4 regions of the Chryseobacterium subflavum genome follow, and region 1 is predicted to be linked to each of the others. Evidence: riboswitches for the same ligand, from Rfam matches in the RefSeq annotation. Region 1 holds a riboswitch; each other region holds the start of a gene.
The links. Region 1 has a riboswitch for cobalamin ahead of metE (5-methyltetrahydropteroyltriglutamate--homocysteine S-methyltransferase). Riboswitches for the same ligand answer to the same signal wherever they lie in the genome.
Positions count from the first base shown of each region.

Region 2: linked by a shared signal. The riboswitch ahead of AC0INN_RS12860 (TonB-dependent receptor plug domain-containing protein) and the one ahead of metE (5-methyltetrahydropteroyltriglutamate--homocysteine S-methyltransferase) in region 1 are both predicted to bind cobalamin.
Region 3: linked by a shared signal. The riboswitch ahead of AC0INN_RS14210 (acyl-CoA thioesterase) and the one ahead of metE (5-methyltetrahydropteroyltriglutamate--homocysteine S-methyltransferase) in region 1 are both predicted to bind cobalamin.
Region 4: linked by a shared signal. The riboswitch ahead of prpB (methylisocitrate lyase) and the one ahead of metE (5-methyltetrahydropteroyltriglutamate--homocysteine S-methyltransferase) in region 1 are both predicted to bind cobalamin.

Region 1 covers NZ_JBVTMR010000001.1:1,754,210-1,759,441, reverse strand. The annotation lists gene metE (5-methyltetrahydropteroyltriglutamate--homocysteine S-methyltransferase) at 12-2,321, opposite strand; cobalamin riboswitch at 2,580-2,765, opposite strand; gene AC0INN_RS07740 (Lrp/AsnC family transcriptional regulator) at 2,920-3,381, shown strand; gene AC0INN_RS07735 (Crp/Fnr family transcriptional regulator) at 3,395-3,928, opposite strand; gene AC0INN_RS07730 (VOC family protein) at 3,942-4,322, opposite strand; gene AC0INN_RS07725 (hypothetical protein) at 4,458-4,916, opposite strand.
Region 2 covers NZ_JBVTMR010000002.1:787,004-792,235, reverse strand. The annotation lists gene AC0INN_RS12870 (cell surface protein) at 1-483, opposite strand, end outside; gene AC0INN_RS12865 (YncE family protein) at 497-1,633, opposite strand; gene AC0INN_RS12860 (TonB-dependent receptor plug domain-containing protein) at 1,630-3,657, opposite strand; cobalamin riboswitch at 3,770-3,953, opposite strand; gene AC0INN_RS12855 (transporter) at 4,054-5,007, opposite strand; gene AC0INN_RS12850 (cytochrome-c peroxidase) at 5,021-5,232, opposite strand, start outside.
Region 3 covers NZ_JBVTMR010000003.1:147,620-152,851, forward strand. The annotation lists gene AC0INN_RS14200 (endonuclease MutS2) at 1-855, shown strand, start outside; gene AC0INN_RS14205 (hypothetical protein) at 1,092-1,892, shown strand; cobalamin riboswitch at 1,948-2,125, shown strand; gene AC0INN_RS14210 (acyl-CoA thioesterase) at 2,239-2,622, shown strand; gene AC0INN_RS14215 (HD domain-containing protein) at 2,659-3,249, opposite strand; gene AC0INN_RS14220 (FG-GAP repeat protein) at 3,255-3,941, opposite strand; gene AC0INN_RS14225 (PadR family transcriptional regulator) at 4,236-4,565, shown strand; gene AC0INN_RS14230 (PspC domain-containing protein) at 4,577-5,232, shown strand, end outside.
Region 4 covers NZ_JBVTMR010000001.1:145,809-151,040, reverse strand. The annotation lists gene prpC (bifunctional 2-methylcitrate synthase/citrate synthase) at 1-863, opposite strand, end outside; gene prpB (methylisocitrate lyase) at 856-1,764, opposite strand; cobalamin riboswitch at 2,170-2,362, opposite strand; gene AC0INN_RS00700 (aminotransferase-like domain-containing protein) at 2,628-4,040, opposite strand; gene AC0INN_RS00695 (hypothetical protein) at 4,181-4,693, shown strand; gene AC0INN_RS00690 (hypothetical protein) at 5,113-5,232, shown strand, end outside.

The DNA of each region.
Region 1 (5,232 bases):
AATCAGTTCTATTATACTTTCTCAGTCGAATAAGCTGCAGCCACTTCTTTCGAAGCTGCTACCATAGCGATCAATGCTTTTTCTGTTTCCTCCCAATGACGGGTTTTCAATCCGCAATCTGGATTTACCCAAAGCTGTTCTGCCGGGATTACGGCTTGTGCTTTTTTCAGCAATGCAACCATTTCCTCTTTTGACGGAACTCTTGGAGAGTGAATGTCATACACTCCTGGGCCGATCTCGTTTGGATATTTAAAGTCTGCGAAAGCATTTAATAACTCCATTTGGCTTCTTGAGCATTCTATCGTGATGACATCGGCATCCATATCGGCGATATTGTGGATAATGTCATTAAACTCGGAATAACACATATGCGTGTGGATTTGTGTAGCATCCTCAACACCACTTGCAGAAATTCTGAAAGCTTCTACAGCCCATTGAAGGTAATTTTGCCATTCTGCCTTACGCAAAGGAAGACCTTCTCTGATAGCTGGTTCATCGATCTGGATAATTCTGATTCCTGCTTTTTCAAGATCGTTTACTTCATCACGGATTGCCAAAGCAATCTGCTTACAGGTGGTAGAACGAGGCTGATCATCACGTACAAATGACCATTGAAGAATGGTTACAGGGCCGGTCAACATTCCTTTTACCCATTTTTGAGTTAATGACTGGGCATATTGCGACCAGTAAACCGTCATTGGCTGAGGCCTGTGAACGTCTCCATAAATAACCGGTGGTTTTACACAGCGGCTTCCGTAGCTTTGAACCCATCCGTTTTGAGTAAATGCAAATCCTGCGAGCTGTTCCCCAAAATACTCGACCATATCGTTGCGTTCAAATTCTCCATGTACCAATACATCAATTCCGATTTCCTCTTGCCATTGGATGGTTCTCTGTGTTTCTTCTTTAAGCAGCTGATCATATTTCTGGGCGGTAAGATCTCCTTTCTTGAATTGAGCTCTCCAGCTTCTTACTTCTTTGGTTTGAGGAAAGGACCCAATTGTTGTTGTTGGAAATAAAGGAAGCTCCAATGCGTTCTGCTGTGCTTCTTTTCTCACATTAAAAGGACTGTTTCTCTGTGCGTCACTTTCTGTAGTTACGGTAACACGGTTTTTCACATCCTGATTGTGAATTAGTGTTGAAACTTTTCGGTTTTCAATAGCTTTTTTATTTTCAGCTAATTCCTGTAAAGTATTGTAATCCGGGTTTTCTGAAGCTAATTTTTTTAAGGTAACAATTTCATAAACTTTTTGCCTGGCGAAAGCCATCCATTGTTTGATCTCCGGAGATAGTATATTTTCATTTTTCTCCAGGTCAAGATCGAAAGGAGAATGAAGTAATGAACATGACGGTGCAATGAAAACTCTTTCAGAACCTAATGCTGCAATAGCTTTTTTGATGAAAACCAGAGACTGATTGAAATCGTTTTTCCAGATATTTCTTCCGTCTACGACTCCTAATGAGAGGATTAATGTTTCAGGAATTGCATTGATGACCTCATCCAATTGTTCCGGGGCTCTTACCAGATCAATGTGTAGTGCATCAACAGGTAGAGTAGTGGCCAATGAAAGGTTATCTTTTAACCCATCAAAATAGGTGGTCACAATAAATTTAAGGTTCGGAAACTGTTTGGCAATTTCAGCATAAATGTTCTGGTAAACTTCTTTTGCTTTCTGATCAAGGTCTAGTGCTAAAAACGGCTCATCCAGCTGAATCCATTCTGCTCCGTTGTTTTCAAGCTCTTTTAAGATCTCAACGTAAACCGGAAGCAGATTTTGTGCTAAATCCAATTTATCAAAACCTTCTTCTTTTTCTTTTCCTAATAATAAATAGGTTACCAATCCAAGGATAACAGGCTTTGTATGAATTCCTGCTTCCTTCGCTTCAATAAACTCATTAACGATTTTATGGGAGAATAATTTGAATTGCTGATCTTTTTGGAATTCTGGAACGATATAATGATAATTGGTATCAAACCATTTTGTCATTTCCATGGCTGTAATATCGTGCCCTTCTTTCTGATAACCTCTGGCCATAGCAAAGTAAAGATCTAGCTCATTTGGTGTAATATCCTGATAACGGGAAGGAATAGCTCCAACAGACAATGTCATGTCCAATACCTGATCATAAAAAGAAAAGTCATTGGATGGAATCAGATCAATTCCGGCTTCTTGTTGTAGTTCCCAGTTTTGCTTTCTGATCTTTTTTCCTGCCTCTAAAAGTTCCTGTAACGATGTTTTACCTGCCCAATATAGTTCGCAGGCTTTTTTAAGTTCTCTGTTGCTACCGATTCGCGGATAGCCAAGGATGTGTGTTTGCATTTTCTTTAAACTTTTAATTAAATTTTGGTTTTAAAAGTTCTTATAATGCTTCATAACGCAATCGGGAAATAGTTTTTAGCAATAGAGAAGATACAATATAGACGTAATTTTCCCAGTGAAGAGTAGATTGTTAGGTAACCTGAAATTAATTTTCATAAAAAACATTACGTTTAAACTCAAATAAATTCTGAGTTAAAACCCAATCCAATACGTTCAAAAGTATCATCTGTATGACCAAAAGCTTCAGACCGCGAAAGCATTGTCAATTCGGGACAGGCAGGTCTCCTGACTTGTAACAGTTTTTGTCATCCTTCCCGCTTGTGGCAGTGGATATTCAGGGACAAAAACCTCTGTTGTGTTACTTACAGTTGCGCGACAGCTCGTGATTTTCACACGATTCCCTATTAATCTACCTTAAGTAAAACCTTTTCCGTTTGATGAAGTATGTTAAAGAACAAAATAGGGTGTAAAGGTATTAATTTAAGATGTTTAATTGGCTTAAATGCAAAAATTAAGTATATTGTTTTGTTTAAATTGAATTTGTAAGTTATTTATTCTGTAAATTTGGAAATATAAATCGAAAAAAGAATATTATCCTGTGGAAAGACTAGACGATAAAGACCTTCAATTGTTAAGAATCCTTCAAAAAAATGCAAAATTGACCGTTAAAGAATTGGCAAAGGAAATTAACCTTTCTCCATCTCCTGTTTTTGAGCGTGTTAAAAGGTTGGAGCAGGAGGGTTATATCAAACATTATGCGGCTGTCCTGGAAGCCGAGAAACTGAATCGTGGTTTTACAGTTTTCTGTCAGGTTAAATTAAAGATCCACGACAGGTCTGTGGGAAATGAGTTTGTACAGGAAATTACACTGATAGACGAAGTGGCGGAATGCTATAATATTTCAGGCGATTTTGATTTCCTTCTCAAAGTTCAGGTACGCGATATGAAACACTACCAGGATTTTGTATTTAATAAATTAGGTTCCGTCGACTCGATAGGAAGCACACACAGTACTTTTGTAATGGCAGAAGTGAAGAATAACCATGGAGTTACTATATAGAGCAGATCTCTTACTAGATTTTTTTTCCTCTGATCCTGCTTAATGATACAGAAGTGATACCAAGATAAGATGCAATATAATACTGAGGAACCCGGCGGAAAATCTCGGGGGATTGCTTTATAAGCTCATTATATCTTTCCTCTGCAGAATCTTTTATACGGGAAATAAAGAGCTTCTGATATTTAAGTAAGCGTTCCTGTAGATAGCTGTAATAAAGTTCCTTGCTGTCCGGATTATTTTCAATTATTTGTCTGAAATCCTCAATAGAAGTGCTATATACAGTACAGGGTTCTATCGTTTCGATATTATAAATACTTGGAGAATTATAAAACAGACTTTCCCACGACGAAATAAAGTTTCCTTCAAACAAAAATTGAAATGTAATTTCCTTACCGTCATTATTAAGCCAACCTCTGGCAACTCCTTTTTTGAGATAGTAAAATTTACGCGCCATCTTACCTTCTTCCGTTAGCAAGGTTTTGTTGGGTAATTCTTCCTGTTCGAAATTACTAAGGATTTTAGCCAAGGCGTTTTTATCTGGGGACATGCTCAAGAAGATTTTAAATATAATTACTCACTTCAATCAGGTTCTGATCAGGATCCCGGAAGTAGACGGACCTTATTTTGCCTGTTGCTCCGGTTCTGATAACAATACCCTCGATGATTTCGATGTTTTTTTCTTTAAGTTCTTTTAAAATATCATGTACATCTGTTGTGGCAATAAAGCACAGATCTGCAGAACCGGGAGTAGCATGTAGTGCCTTTGGCTCAAATTCATTGCCTTTCTGATGCAGGTTGATTTTTTGGTTTCCAAAAGCAAGCGCTTTCCGGTTATCTCCGAATGAGACCGCTTCAAATCCAAGGATGTCTGTATAAAAAGAGATGGTTTTTTCGATATCAGCTACCGTTAGAACGATATGATCAATGTTTTGAATTTCCATGGTTTTGTTTTTAATGTAAACACTGCATATTTTTTATGCTGTGTTTGAAATATTAATAAAGATAATCAATATTGATCAGACCCCTTCTCAATGGAACAAGGACTGTATCATTGGTATTCATTTCAAAAATGGGTTTTAATTTTTTTTCAGCCTGAATGTATTTACTTTATTCAAATCATTATTATCATGTATTGAGGTTTTACCATTCAACCAAAAGGTCTTATAATCTTGATGATTAACAACTTTATATTCTTTTGAATTTCTTCCTTTCTCAACTTTCATATTGATGTAAAGTAAAAGATCATTTATTGGACGATGTAATCCTGCGAAACAACTGAGTCCTAAAACAAAAATAGCAATGGGTAAGTTTGAAAGATCTTTTATTTTTGATTTAATTGTTAAGAAAAACATTAGGGACAAAAGAGCGAAAAATACAATCACTGTATATTTCCAGGAGCTTTCTTCAAAATTTTTGAGATCAGAAGATAAGTAGGTCTCTCTGATCATCGGTTGTAATACAAAATTATGTACAAAGAAAATGATTAGAAAAACACTAAAAAATACTATTTGGGATGTTGATGTTTTTTTTAACATTTATGTTGATTATAATCTATGGTGAATTTCTCATAATAATTTTCAAGAGCAATGTCATCTTGCCTTACTGGATTGTTGAATTTTACGTTTTAACAATATGTAAATCAAAGCAAAGATCAAAAAAATAAATGATTGAATAATAATGACTATTATTTCTGAATCCCTAGCAGCAAATCTAATCATAAAGCTAACAACTGAAATGGGATATGTTATCATCAAACCATAAATAGAATATTGACAGTAAAATATATCTGAAGGGTAGCATCCAAAAAGCGACACTAGTGCAATTATCTGATAAATTGAAAATAATAAGAAA
Region 2 (5,232 bases), on a different contig from region 1:
GATCATTGTGGAATTTGAGCCGATTAAAGATTCCCTGGCTTTTTGCAACATAGTATTGGCTGTATTTCCAGCAAGATATTCAGGAATTTCATTGGTAAACTGTCCTATTGCAGGGCGGAAATCCAGTACACTGGCAATATATTTACTGTAGGAACCCGGCTCCTTATTTACAATAATGGTAGATTGATATGTTTTCACATTTCCATTTTGTTCTATTTTCAGTGTCAGTGGATATGTCTTCGCGTAAGGGCTGATAAAATCGAGTTCAGATCCTTCAGAAATAATGGAATCTTTAATACTCCAGGTGAGTTTACCAGGAACATTTGCGGGAATATTCAGTACCTTAAAACGATTGATCGTGTAAGACTCTTCCAATCCCTTAAATGAAGACTCTTCATCTCTGTCACTTTTACATCCTGATATTCCGGTTAAAAGAAATATAACCAGTACAGCAGGTATTATTTTTAAAATTTTTCTGTCCATATCTAAGATTCAGTTATTTATATAAAAAGGTAAAGTGAGCCGGAATATTCCCTCCTTCCGTTTTCCATTTAAAATGACCATTTTTATTAAAGCAATAGACAAATCCCGTGGATACATAATTCCTCGCATCGGTAATATAAATATCCTCAGTAATGGGATTTACAGCAATTCCATAAGGAGCCTTGATTGCATCTGCATATTCCTGATCGATAATTTTATCAGAAATCACCTGTTCGGTCTTTACATCAATAATTCCAAAAGTTTTAGTATAAGAATGGGTATTATAATTGAATTCATTTCCATAGTAATAAAGCTTATCATTCACAATGGTCATTTCACTCACTGCGAGATGAAAATCTTTTTTCACAGTTCCGGTTGCTGCATCAACGAGAAATAAACTTGATGGTACATTGTAATAATCTCCTCTTGAGCTTACATACAAATCCCCGTAATTATCCTTTTTAAGGCGGTGAAGGTTGATTGCAACATTTATTTTTTTACTTTCTGTAAATGTATTGAGATCGATCACAGAAACAGTTTTATCATAATTTGGAACCATATACCCTCCTGAATTAGCTACAAAAAGCTGGTTTCCCACAATCTCAATTTCTTCAGGCTGATATCCTACGGTAACTTGTCTTTGAATAGCAAGGGAAGTCGTATCAATCTCCACAACTTTTCCTTTAGGAGAATTAGGATTAATATCAACCGGCCCAGCGTAACTGCTGGCATAGGCTTTTCCATCTTTGAATTTAATGTACCTGCAGTTTTGTAACTGGATTGTTTTGATTCGCTTTGCTGTTTTTGCATCCAGCACCTCGATTTTATTGGATACATTCACCACAACATACAATTTACCTCCGTAAATCTGAATATCATTTCCCACATCGCCTAATTCTTTGACAACATTGGGATTAATTTCTGCATAAATATTCCTTCTGTAGTTTCCTGTTGTATAATCAAAAAAATCAAGTGTGCATTTATTGCTCCCCATATTTCCTTCATTCAAAACATAAAAACCTTTGATTGCAGTATTTTCCGGTTGTGTAAGACCCGTCTCAACTTCTTCTTTCGGAGTGTATTCATCTGTTCTGCATGACAGTAATGAAAACGCAATAAATAAGAACACGTAATAGCTTATTTTTTTCATAATGTATAGCTTACAATAAGTTTAAAATTTCTTCCTGGCATTGGATAGTTCCTTACCACATCATAGTGCTGATTCAAAGTATTATTGACCTCAAAGCTTACCTTGAGCTGGTGAGAATACCAGTTAAACCTTTTCTGAATCGATAAATCGTGTGTATACCAGGGTCTGATGAGATTATATTCAATATTGTTTTGTTGTGCATCATAACGTTTCCCCGTATACATAAAGCTATAATTAAAGCTCCACTCCTTATAATCAGCCATCAAAGTAAAAGTTCCTGAATGCCATGGCACATAAGGAATCTGATCTCCATAATATGACTCCCCTTTTTCAGTAAAATCGCGTGCACTTTGGTAGGTATAGCTCAACAATGGTTTCAATATTACTTTCCCAAGGTCCAGCTCAGCCTGTATATTCACATCTGATCCTATGATATGAACATCTCCAAGATTCGTCATCATCCATCTGAAAAGATTGGTTGTGGGCACTGCAATGATCTTATTTTCCACTTTGTTATAATACCCGTCTGCCTTGAAGTAAATACTTTTCAGAACCTGATGGTTATAAGTCTTCTGATAAGTAAAACCTACGTCATATTGATTGGTAAATTCAGGTTTAAGAAAAACATTCCCGATCATGGTATAGTACAGGTCATTGAAAGTCGGCATTCTAAAAATCCTTTTATAAAATGCTCTCACTGTTAAATTCTTAAAGGCCAGTGGCTGGTAACTCAAAAATGCAGAGGGTGTCCATTCACTCTTATCCGGCGACTTGGAATTACGTTCAACATTCTCCCGAATAAAAGTGCCTAAAACACTTCCAAGAAACTTAAACCGGTTCCATTGGTAAGTGGTTGCAAAAGCAACCAATGAGGTATAACGCGTGGGAAATGAGAAAAGCTTAAGATCGGAATCCAGATTATTATACTGGAAATCAACATTAGCACTAACATCCCAGTTTGGTGTAATTGAGTAAATATTGGAAGATGATAAATATAATTCTCTCTGGATATATGTATTATCCGTTTTTAAAGCCGTTTCAGCTACATTTACCGTATCCATATACCGGGTATAGTCGTAGGCAAATTTAGCTTTGAGCTGAGTCTCAAATTTTGGAAATATTTTTTTCCTTAGGTGAGCCTGAACAAAATAATTTCTATCAAGTAATTTTTGTCCTTTCGGATCAAAACCATTATTCACAATTGCTGAGGGAATCCCACGATCTGAAATATATCCGTAGCCCCGGACATTCCAGTCTCCATTATTCAGATTTCCCTGCAGGCTGGTCTCAAATCTTTTGGCAGTAATATAAGAATCATATCTTGTTGCAATTGTATCATTGGCTATAGTACCATCGGGGTGTTTTTTCTGGTATTTGTATTTATATTGTCCGTCACTCTGTATAAATTCGGAGCTGAAACTTGCGGAAATTTTATCTGAAAGCTTTTGCTCCAATCGAAATGACGGGTTGAAAAGATCGATTGAACTGTTTTTTATTCTAAGTACAAGATTCGTTTTTTTATTTCCGGAAAAATAAGGAGTCTTGGGTTGGAGATAAATTGAGCCGGAAGATCCAAAATCTTTTGCAGGCTGAAAGATCTCACTTTTCTGTCCGTTGTATAATGAAATTTCTCCGATATCATCCAGCGAAAACTTTCCCAGATCGATGACCCCGTTTTGTGCGTTTCCCAATTGAATCCCATCATAGAAAACACCGACATGCTGGCTACCCATGCTTCGGATATTAACCGTTTTCAATCCGCCAATTCCACCGTAATCCTTGATCTGTACTCCCGAAAAATAGCGTAATGCATCGGCTACGGACTGGCTGTTCAACCTTTCCAGCTGTTCTCCTGAAAGAGTTTGAGCGGGAAGAATTTCTTTAAAATCTTTTTTATAAATGGTAACCGGAAGGATCCCTTTTTCCTTTATACTATCTCTTGACTGAGAAAAATAAAGCTGGTTAATTAGCACAAGGATTGTGATAATTATTTTTTTAGTTGTAAAAGTAAATTTCGGTTCCATTAGCTCATTGAGAATAATCTTGACACTAATGGATATAAGAAAGCAGCAATAACATTGTACAGCCATAGCTGCACAGAAGCATTGTTGTCCTTAGCTTTATTCCACGAAAGCATCAAACTTAAATCTTCTGGCAGGTCTTCTGACTTACTCCATTTTTGAAATCCTTCCCATTAAAAACAGTGGATATATACATCAAAAATTTTGGTTTAGAGTTTACAGCAGCGGGTCTGTTCCGGATTTACACCGGATTCCCTTTTAAAAGCCTTTTACAGCTCACCAGATTCCGGCAAAGATAGAAAATTCTTCTTAGAAACAATATTATACTTAATAAAATGATTTTCAACAGAATAAAAACAAACATTCCGTTACATGAGTAACGGAATGTTCATTTGATTTTTATATCCCAAAGTTAATAAACACACTGAATCTGGATTTAGCTTCAATGTTTCCACCCGCTAGGTTTGAATAGGCAGGAAGCATCAGTTCACTACCCAGGCTCCATTTACTATAGGAAAGTTCAAAGCCTAATTTTCCATATAAAGCACTTCCGGCAGTATCCGGTAAGGCTTCATCAAATTGCTTATTCCTATCATATACTTCTCCCTGTAATCCGGCTTTCCCGGAAAAGATCATTTTTTTGTCCGCATAAAGCTGATAAAATCCGGTAGCTGCATAGTTCCATTGGTTTCCAAACTGATAATACTTCTTATTTTCACCTTTAACAGTATAATCCGTATTAACAATTACCGCAACTTTGTTCTTTTGGTATTTATAATTCACAACCATCTGATAATCCCAGCTTCCTGTTCCCAATTGGAAACTCGGATTCACTCCCGTAATTCCTTTTTCATCAAATCTTCCTAACGGAACTTTTATTCCTAATCCTCCATTTAATTGGTGAGATGCATCTTTAGAATTGATCAGCTGATAAATACCCATTACATTCAGATCCCCTATTCCATTAATTCTGATGTCTCCCTGCATTGTTTTTTTTTCATGAAACTGAAAAGGGAGACTCACGTAAGCACTCAGCTTTTTCGTAATGGGAACTTTTCCCCATAACTGGATGGTATTGAAGTACTGATCCTGGGTGAGATCATTCACAAAAAGGTTTTCTTTGGCTTTATAATGCTGTGCAAAATATTTTATTCCTATAAATTGAGGATTAAGCAAAGACTCAAATCCTGATGATCCATTTCCTGCAGCACAGCCACAAGCATCACAATCATCATCAAAAAATTTGCTGGGGTTAAAGCTATTTTCAGGAATATACAAACTGTCTCTTATGGGTTCTGCATAGGCTATTTGGCATAAAAATAAACCCAATACTATTAAAAAAATGTTTTTCATGTTTGATTAAAATTTATTCTGAGAATTTTGGGTTGGTAACAAAGTCTTTATCAGATAGAGTTTTCAGGAAAGCAATAATGGACTGCTTCTCCGCATTGTTCATCGTGAGTCCGATATGTCCGTTTTGTTTAAGCAGCGGATCAAGGTTAGGATTGTCCTCTACATTATCCGAGTAAAAATTAAGAACAGCATCCAGGGTATAGAATCTCCCGTCATGCATATAAG
Region 3 (5,232 bases), on a different contig from region 1:
GGTGCCCTGGCAGAAAGTTTCCTTGAATTTTTCTACGACAAAAAAAGTTTCGCGATTATCACCACACACTATACCAATATCAAACTGGTGATAGAACAACTCCCTAATGCTGAAAATGCGGCGATGCTATTCAATGAAGAAACTCTGGAACCGATGTACAAACTGGAGGTAGGCCAGGCAGGAAGTTCCTTTACTTTTGAAGTTGCCGAAAAGAATAAAATTCCCAGATTCATTATCCATTCTGCAAAGAAAAAGGTAGAACACGATATTGTAAACCTTGATAAAACCATTGTTAAGCTACAGCAGGAAAAATTTGAAGTTGAAAAGCTTAAAACAGATCTGGCTGAAAGAAAGGAATCGGTAGAAGATAAACGGGATAACCTTCAAAAGCTGAATGAACAACTTCAGCAAAAATTATTCAATTTTCAAAAGCTGTATGAAGAAGAACATCGGAAGCTTCAGTTCGGGAACAAAATCGAATCTTTTATCGAAAGCTACGTTAAGGGAAAATCCAGGAAGGATGTGGTAAAAGATTTCGTGAAGATTTTAGAACAGGAAAAATTCAGAAAAATAGGTGCTGATAAAGATGAAACCAAACGTCTTCAGATTGTAAAAAGAAAGATCACCCAGCAGCTGAAAAAAGAAGAGGTTATTGAAAAAATCGCAGAAACCAACGAAAAAATAGAGGAAAAACGCAAAACCGATCGTGAGATCTGGATGAAAGTGGGACAACGGGTGCGTATTACAGGAAGTACCAGTGTCGGCACGATTGAAAAAATTTCAAGAAATAAAGTGATTGTCAATTATGGAACCTTTAAAACAACCATTGATGCCGATGAGCTTGAAAGAATTTAAAAATTGATTTAATAATAAATGAGAGTGCTTTTAGCACTCTCTTATTCTTTACTCTTTACTCTTTACTCTTCCTTCTTCCCAAAAAATTTCGCCTTACCGAATTTCTATCCTCCTCCAACCTAACAGAATAAATTCCTTTTGTAAAACTTTCTTTAGCAAATAAAGAAGATTTAGGAAGCTATAATTATGTTCCGAAATGCTTTTAATTTATATATTTGAAGTATCAAAAATTTTTCATGATGATTTCCGTAAACAAAGCATTCTATTTATCTGCCTTCAGTTTATTTTCATTAGCCTTCCTAAAAGGGCAGCAAAAAATTCCTTTTGGAGTTGTAAAAGCAGAAGAAGGCTATGCCAATGTACGGGTGGCAAAGGATAATTACAGAAAAATTGTAGACAAAATCAGAATGCGTAAAGGGGATGTTTTTCTTTATGTAAAACCGGCTCCCGGAGAAACAGAATGGCTATGGATCAAATATCCCGATAAGCAGGATACTGAAAAGCCTTTTGTGAGATATGAAAATCTTGATAAGGAAGGTATGGTGAATAAAGACCGTGTAGCCTTTATTGATCAGTTGCCTCAATACACACCTTCCAAATCCAAAAACGGAAGATCCCTCATTTTCACAGATAATAACAACCCCAAAATACCTACCGCTCAAAGGAGTAAAGTAATCATCGATATTTATCCTTCTAATGCCAGCTACCGTAAACAGGAAAAAGATACGGATGGAACGATATTAACCATTGATAAAGTTAAACCCTGGGGAATAAGCAAAGAACTTCCGGAAGGGATGACCGAAATCAAATCGATCCGGGTACAGCAGGTGGGGCGTGGCTCTGTCTTTGTGAGAGAAGCCATCAAAAATATGTTCCAGCCTACTATGGATTTCAATAACATCAGTGTAGCTGCTATTGATAATGATAATATTTTCCTTTATATGGTGAACGGATCAGGTGAAAACAGGTATACCACACTCTGGACAATCAAACAGGGCCGGGTGGCTCATCAGATTATTTTTAAAAATCCGGAATAATTCACCTTACTTCTCTGTATTATCCTTATTTTTGCACCTGAAAAAGTCTTACCACTTATTCATCACAGGAATGGGTTCTGCCTAACGCAGATTAAAAGGGAATCGTGTGAAAATCACGAGCTGTCGCGCAACTGTAAGTAACAAAAGTCTTTATGTAGGATCCACTGTGCCATGCATGGGAAGGGATTAAAGATGTTACAAGTCAGGAGACCTGCCTTTTCTTTGAACAAGAAACTTTCGCGGCCTGAAGTTTATTGATCTGATGGATGTTTTCAGGAATATACTAATTCCTAGATTATTCTGTTTATTTCAATAATTTCATCCCGCTTTAATTTAATAATGAAATATGACTACAGAAGAAAGAATTCAAGCATCTGAAACCAGAATCTTTAAAGCGGTTTTCCCCAACACAACCAATCATTACGATACCCTTTTTGGTGGTACAGCGATGCAATTGATGGATGAAGTGGCATTTATTACCGCTACCCGCTTTGCAAGAAAACGAGTGGTAACTGTAAGCAGCGACAAAATTGATTTTAAAAAGCCTATTCCTGCAGGAACTATTGTAGAATTGATAGGAACAGTTTCCCATGTCGGGACTACCAGTATGAAGGTAAACGTAGAAATTTATACAGAACAGATGTATTCGTATGAAAGAGAAAGAGCTATTGTTGGAGATTTCACTTTCGTAGCTATAGACGAATTTAAAAAGCCTGTACAGATACTATAATCAGAAAAAAACGCAAGCCTTCGGCTTGCGTTTTATTTATCTTAAAACTTTTTCTGTTTCTAAACTTTTACTAAGTAAAAACTGGAATGCTTCTCCCATTTCATCAGAAGCCCGGCTGATGGCATTTTCCAGCATATTCCTGATCTGGCTTTCTGTTACCTTAGCTTCTGTCCAGCTTTTTCCTGAAGTATGCGAATTCAGGATAAACGGCATGATCCTGTCTATTGCACAGGCAAAAATAGCATCAGGGGTCTGTTCTTCTTCAAATTCCAGCCACAAATTAAAGAATTCCGAACGCAAAGGTTCATCAAGAATCCCGAAAATTTTCTGGGCAGACAATTTTTCTCTTTCAAATTTGCCCACCATGGCTTTTTCGTCAAATAAAAATGTATCTCCAGCTTCTATTTCTACCAGATCGTGGATAGAAAGCATCCGTATCACCCTTAACAGATCGATATCAGCCCTGTTTTTAGCATAGGGGAAAAGTACCTGTGCTAAAATAATGATCTGCCATGAGTGTTCAGCAGTATTTTCTCTTCTTGAATCATCGGCATTATAATTCCTTCTCTGTACATTTTTTAATGCATCTACAGCAAGAATAAAATCAATTTCCTTTTGTATTTTCATGTTTCCTATTCTTTATAATATTCTTTGATTGGATATCTCTTTGTTTTTATGATCCATTTATTTTTAATCTTTTCGCGTCGGGTTACTTTTACAGATTCATCATTCATGGCATCTTCTTCCAGTTCAAAGACCTTATCAAGTCCTTTTCCGGGCAGCACTCTGTATTCTGTGGTTAAATGCCAGCAACAACCGGATTTAGAAAATGTTATGAGTCTTTTCCTTTTTGGATCTGTCTGAAACATTCCCAGATTTTCGCGGGCAAGATCAGTTAATTCCTCACTGATCACGAATTGCTTTCTTGTCGTATTATAGACATATACGTCATAGGAAGGACCACCATAGCTGCTTTCATTACCATTTCGGATAGCAATATCTTCAAAACCGTCAAAGTTAAAATCTTTAAATATCAGCGGGCTCTGTTCATCATAAAGCTGAATAACATTAACACTAGGTTGTTGATCCTTACCAAGGTAAAAATAAAGATCATCAGAAGTGAACTCCTGTAAAGTCCGCGAGGTCCTTTTATCTTTCAGTATAATTGTACCATTTCCACTACATTTATCAGCATCACAATCCTGAACAGTGATATCCGCATTATACAATAAGGATCCATCTTTAATTTCAAAATGCTGCTGACCGGAGCAAAAAGATCCTAAAATAATAAAGATGATCAAGATTACAGAACTATTCAAAATTAACTTTTTTGCTCAGTATACAGATGACTGAAAATTTCCATAACAAAAATAAGAATAGCGTTAAGAATGACCATCATTTATCTTCTATTTTAATTGATTTTAGTTTTCTTAAAAAAATAGATAAAATTTATTTAATTGAAAATCAGTTAATTAAATAAAAGTAAATAAAAATTCCACTACTTTGTATTGCATAATACCATTTTAATTACATATCTTTGTAATGTAAAATAAGAATAGGTTCAACTAGCTAGGAACCGGATTCTAAATATAACTAATTAAAACCTTATTAAGATGAATACTGAAAATACCAAAGCGCAAATGCGAAAAGGGATTCTGGAATTCTGTATTTTAAGTCTTATCAATCATCGTGAAATGTATGTTTCCGACCTTATAGATGAACTAAAAAAAGGAAAACTGGATGTAGTAGAAGGCACACTCTACCCTCTTTTAACAAGATTAAAAAATGGTGAGTTTCTCTCTTACAGATGGGAAGAATCAACAGGAGGCCCACCGAGAAAATACTACCAGATTACAGAAAAAGGAAAGTTGTTTTTAGGTGAACTTCTCAATACCTGGAACGAATTAACAGATTCAGTAAACCAAATCACTCAAAAAAATTAAAAAACAAAGCTATGAACAAGACACTCTCAATAGGACTCGCAGGTTTTTCTTTTACAATAGAGGAACACGCATACATAAAGCTAAGCGATTACCTTAATGCACTAAGAAGCTCTCTGGATGCTTCAGAAGCAGATGAGGTAATGCATGACATAGAAATAAGAATGGTTGAAATCTTCAGAGATTCATTAGGAAAAAGAGAAGTTATCAACGATACTGATGTAGAAGGAGTAATTGCACAAATCGGAACACCGGAAAAAATCGAAGAACAGGAAGAAGCATATTATTCAGAGAAAAACTCTAAAAGAACAAGCCACTCAGGCGCAGAATATTCAGACAAAAGACAATTATTCCGTGATCCTGAAAGACAAAAGATCGCCGGTGTGTGTGCAGGTCTGGCCCATTATGTAGGAATGGATATTACTGCCATGAGAGCAATCTGGCTTGGAGTATTTATCCTGGGAATATTTACAGCTGCTATATCCTCTTCACTTATTGCATTACTTTATATTATTCTGTGGATCGTACTTCCCAAAGCAGAAACTGCTGCAGATTTTTTGAAAATGAAGGGAAAGCCTATGAACTTCGACAATCTTAAAAATGAATCGAATAAGCTGGTACAATTTGCCAACGAATCTACTCAGAGAGTCGGAGAAATATACATCGAAAA
Region 4 (5,232 bases), 1.6 Mb from region 1:
GAAAGTTCTTTCGCTACTTTTTTTATCACTACGTTTCGCGGATCCGATATGGTGTACACCGGATGTCCAAATCCAATAATTACTTCTTTGTTACCAATACGCCTTCTGATATCCTCTTCCGCTTCATCCGGGGAATTATAACGACTCTGAATTTCGAAAGCCACTTCATTCGCCCCACCATGTTTAGGACCTCTTAAAGCGCCGATAGCTCCCGTTATACAGGAATAAAAATCTGAAGAGGTTCCCGCAATAACACGCGCAGTAAAAGTGGAAGCGTTAAATTCATGCTCTGCATACAGATTAAGAGAGATTTCCATTGCCTTCACCCAGGAATCGGGTGCTTTTTTACCATGCAACAGGTGAAGAAAATGGCCTCCAATAGTATCATCATCAGTTTCTACATCAATCTCTTTTCCGTTATGCGTATAATGATACCAATACAAAAGTCCGGAACTGAATGATGCCAGTAATTTGTCTGCAATATCCCTTGCTCCCGCCACATTATGATCGTCTTTTTCAGGCTGAATACTTCCAATTGCTGAAACCATGGAGCGCATTACATCCATCGGATGGGCAGCTGCAGGAATACTTTTCAGGATATTTCTTACAGAATGTGGTAATCCTCTCAATGATTTCAATTTGGCTTTATAGTTTTTTAACTGGGCTCCTGTTGGTAGCTGTCCGTAAATAAGAAGATAGGCTACCTCCTCAAATTCTGCTTTTTCTGCGAGGTCCAAAATGTCATAACCTCTGTAATGGAGATCATTTCCACTTTTTCCTACACTGCAAAGTGCAGTATTACCTGCGGCAACCCCGGAAAGCGCTACACTTTTCTTAGGCTTAAATGTTGGTTCGTTATTCATTGACATTCTTGTTCTGTTTAAATAGGTTATCTAATTTTTGTTCGTAATCATGGTATCCAATACTTTTGTAAAGCTCTTCCCGGGTCTGCATGGTATCAATTACATGAGCCTGGGTTCCATCTTTCCGGATATGCTCGTAAACATTCAGTGCTGCCTTATTTGCCGCCCGGAAAGCAGAAAGGGGATATAAAATCAAACCGACTCCCGCATCTTTCAGTTCATCAGCAGTATACATTTTAATCATTCCGAATTCTGTAATATTGGCCAGTACAGGAATACCTGTAGCGTCTACAAACTTTTGATAATAGCTTAAATCAGGAACAGCCTCCGCAAAGATGAAATCTGCTCCGGCTTCTTTATAGGCAACAGCCCTTTCCAATGTTTTTTCAAGCCCTTCATTGGCAAAAGCATCAGTACGTGCCCCGATCACAAAATTTTCATCCGTCCGAGCATCAACAGCAGCCTTCAAACGGTCTACCATTTCCTCTTTGCTTACCACTTCTTTACCTGGACGGTGCCCACAACGTTTCGCTCCCACCTGGTCTTCAATATGCAAAGCACCTGCTCCGGCTTTAATTAATGATTTTACAGTTCTTGCTACGTTGAATGCCGAAGGACCAAACCCCGTATCTACATCCACCAATAGAGGTAAATCACATACATTGGTTATTCGTTGAATATCGATCAGAACATCCTCAAGGGTCGTAATTCCCAGATCCGGAATTCCCAACGATCCTGCAGCAACTCCTCCTCCGGAAAGATAAATAGCATTGAATCCTGCTTGCTGCGCCAGCAATGCATGATTGGCATTGATAGCCCCGACAATCTGAAGAGGGTTTTCTTTTTGCATCGTCTCCCGGAAACGTAATCCGGCAGACTCTAGACTTACATTTTTACTCATCTTTAATATTATTGTTCGTTTTGATGTATTTTAACTCACATTCTTCCAACAATTTAAAGAAAGATTATTCTTTAAATGATTAAAATAATTAAACGACCTATAAACCTTAATGAATGGTTGAACAGCCTCATTACATTTTCATGTAATAACAATCCGGTCAAAGATTGCTGCCATCAGCCTGTAATGCTTATAAATCAATATAAAAGGTGCTGATAAAACTTCACAATACTTTGTAAAAGAGAAAATTATGGAAAGGGACTAATACGAGCAAGCTGTAGAAATGATACAGCCCTGAAAAGCAAAACCTGTAAACCATTTCTTAAAAATGATAATGTACACAAAAAGATATCGGGCACTGTTATCACATCGTATCATACCTGACTATAAGCTTCAGATCGCGAAAGCATCGTCAATTCGAAATAGGCAGGTCTCCTGACTTGTAACAATTTTTATCGTCCTTCCCATTCAAAAAAAGAACAGTGAACCCTGATTGATAAAAACCTTTTGAGTGTTACTTACAGTTGCGCGACAGTTCGTGATTCACACACGATTCCCTTTTAATTCACAGCTAAGTGTAACCAATTCCGGTTGATAAAGAAGTATAAATGAACTCCTTGGTGGTAAATATAGGTATTTTATTGAAACACGAAAATAATTATTTACGAACAACAGTTAGGAATTCGTAATTCTTTGAAAATAGGCATTATAAATATATTTTCAATTTTCAAAATCATAATTAAAATGATCTTGATTATGTAAAAATCACTTGCAAAAAAATCCGACAAACACGATTATTGAGAAAAGCATATGCTCTCAATATGAAAATATGATTCTGAATTAACAGATAAAAGCCTGAAAAACACTCACAATATCTGTTTCAAATTCTCACCTATATTTTGCAAAGCCAACAGGCTATGGGATGTGATACGTTCTGCAAAAATAATCCTGAAATGGTACCTGAACTGATCGGTAAGGCTAAAAATTTCTCCGGGAGTAAATAATATTCTTTGCTGTTCGCAATAAGCGTAAAATTTCTCCATATCCACTCCTTCAGGCAAACTTCCCCAAATGCTGTATCCACCCTGAGGATCTTCAAAATAAGCCCCATCCGGAAAATGGCTTTTTAATATCTCTAACACATCTTTGGCCTGCTTATATAGCTGTTTACGAAATGAACGCAAATGTTTATCATAGCTATGGTCTTCAAGCAGTTTAATGACCAGTTCCTGATATACCGGAGCAACAGATCTTCCTAAGGCAAACCTGGTTCTCTCTGCTTCCGCATGGAATTTTCCCGAATGCATCCATCCCAGGCGAATACCGGGAGCCAATGTTTTGGAAAAAGAAGAAAAAGTTATTACCCAACCACCGGTATCAAAACTCCCGATCCCCGAAGGTCTCTCATTGCCAAAATAAAGGTCTCCGTAAATATCATTTTCGATAATCGGAAACTCATATTCTTCCGCAATGGAAAGCAGTTCTTTTTTTACAGTTTCCGACATCAGAATTCCTGTAGGATTGTGAAAATTAGGTGTAACTACAAGAGATCTGATATCATGATCCGCGCATATCTTTTTTAAATATGCCGTATCAAAACCATTTCTATCCCGGACAGGAATTTCTATGACTTTAAGTTTCAGATTGGCAATTACTTCCAAAACAGAAAAAACGCACGGACTTTCAACAGCAATGAGGTCACCGGCATTCGTCACAGATGCCAGGGCAATGTAAAGTGCCTGCAATGCTCCATCAGTAATGATTAATTTTTCAGGATGCAATGTGTATCCATATTGAGAAGTACGTTTAGCGATAAGATCTCTTAGTTCTAAAGACCCGTTAGCAGGATAGTAGCGAAGAAGTGAAGTCCCTTTTTCGCGGATCACTTTCTGCATTTTTTTTAAAATGAGCTTTTGCGGAATCAATAGATCCGTAGGTGCCGCCGAATTAAATGAGGCATATTCGGAGGGCTTATTTCTTGATGAAATCAGAGCAACATTTTTATTGAAAACTTCATTTTTTGAGACCGGGTAAAGTGGTAAGTTTTCACTGCTTATTTGTGGAACATCATCTGCTACAAAATAACCGGAGCGGGGAATATTTTTCACCCATCCTTTCATCACCAGATGATCATAACCACTTTGAACCGAACTTGTACTCAGATGATAATTTTCTTTAATCTCTCTCACAGATGGTAGACGGGTGCCGGGCTTTAACATTCCAGTCTTTATTTTATCTTCAATAGTAGTGGTAAAAATCTCATATCTGTACGTCTTCATGGCGTTTCATCTTTTTCATAACAAATGTACAAATGTGTTCGCACAAATGATTAAAAACCAACTGTACTGATTCAATTGTACTCAACTGTACTCATACAACAGTTTAATAATCCATTAGCTTTGGGTAAAAAAGAATCATAATGGAAATTATATCCAAATTTACCGTAGGATCAGACCAGGGAATCGATCACCTTTTTGCTGTCATGAGACCATATATCAGAAATACCTATTCTGGAAAAGTTTCATCGGAAAAAATTGAAGAATACCTTGCCGAAAATGTAGAATACAGGAAAATGATCAATATCCTGAATGACTTATCCACCCAGCTCATTATGGTGTTTGCAGATCATGAACCCGTCGGTTATTGCCTTTTTAAAAGCGGATCATTATATCCGGAAGCAAATGAAGGGGAGAGAATGACGGAAATAATTGATTTTTCTATCCTTCCTGAATATGATCAGCCTGAAATAAGACAATCATTATGGAACAAAAGCAGATCAGCTATTACTTTTACAGATCGTATCTGGATCAGCATAACTGAAGATGATCCCATGCTCTCATTCTTCAATTCGGTTGGATTTGAATTTATAAAAACGACCACACTGAAAGCATTTTCACTCCCTGCAAAAATATACGAACTGAAGCTGAAGTAAATAAGACTATTCCTTTCACATATTTACATTGTTATTTTTTGGAACAGATGTGGACAATATTTTAATTTTCTTAGCTTAGAGGAGGAAAAGCAACCTCAACAAACAGATCCTGTTAGCAGATATAATGTTGCTGACAGGATCATGTAATACATTAATTAAAAAAACAACCCATTACAAAAGATTTTGACCTTATATTTACAAACAGAAGCCCGATTCTTTATGGCTAAAAGCTGTTTTTAAACAATTTTTTGAAAATCAATTAATTAAAACATCGATTATCCCTTATTTTTTCGTATCTTTGCACTTAATAAATAACCAGGCCTCTGCCTTTGCTATCTGTTACAGTTTAGAATACTTATTTTTTTCTTTCAGTTTTTGCTTTTTCAGCTGCCAAAAATTAACCCTTATTTATTTCTTGAATGAATATATATACAGGCAACTTTAAAAAACAAAGAATAGAAAAACAATTTGAAGATCCTTTTACTCCTTTAGGAGATTTACTCTCAGTAGAAATTACAAAAGAAGACCATTACGCAGGC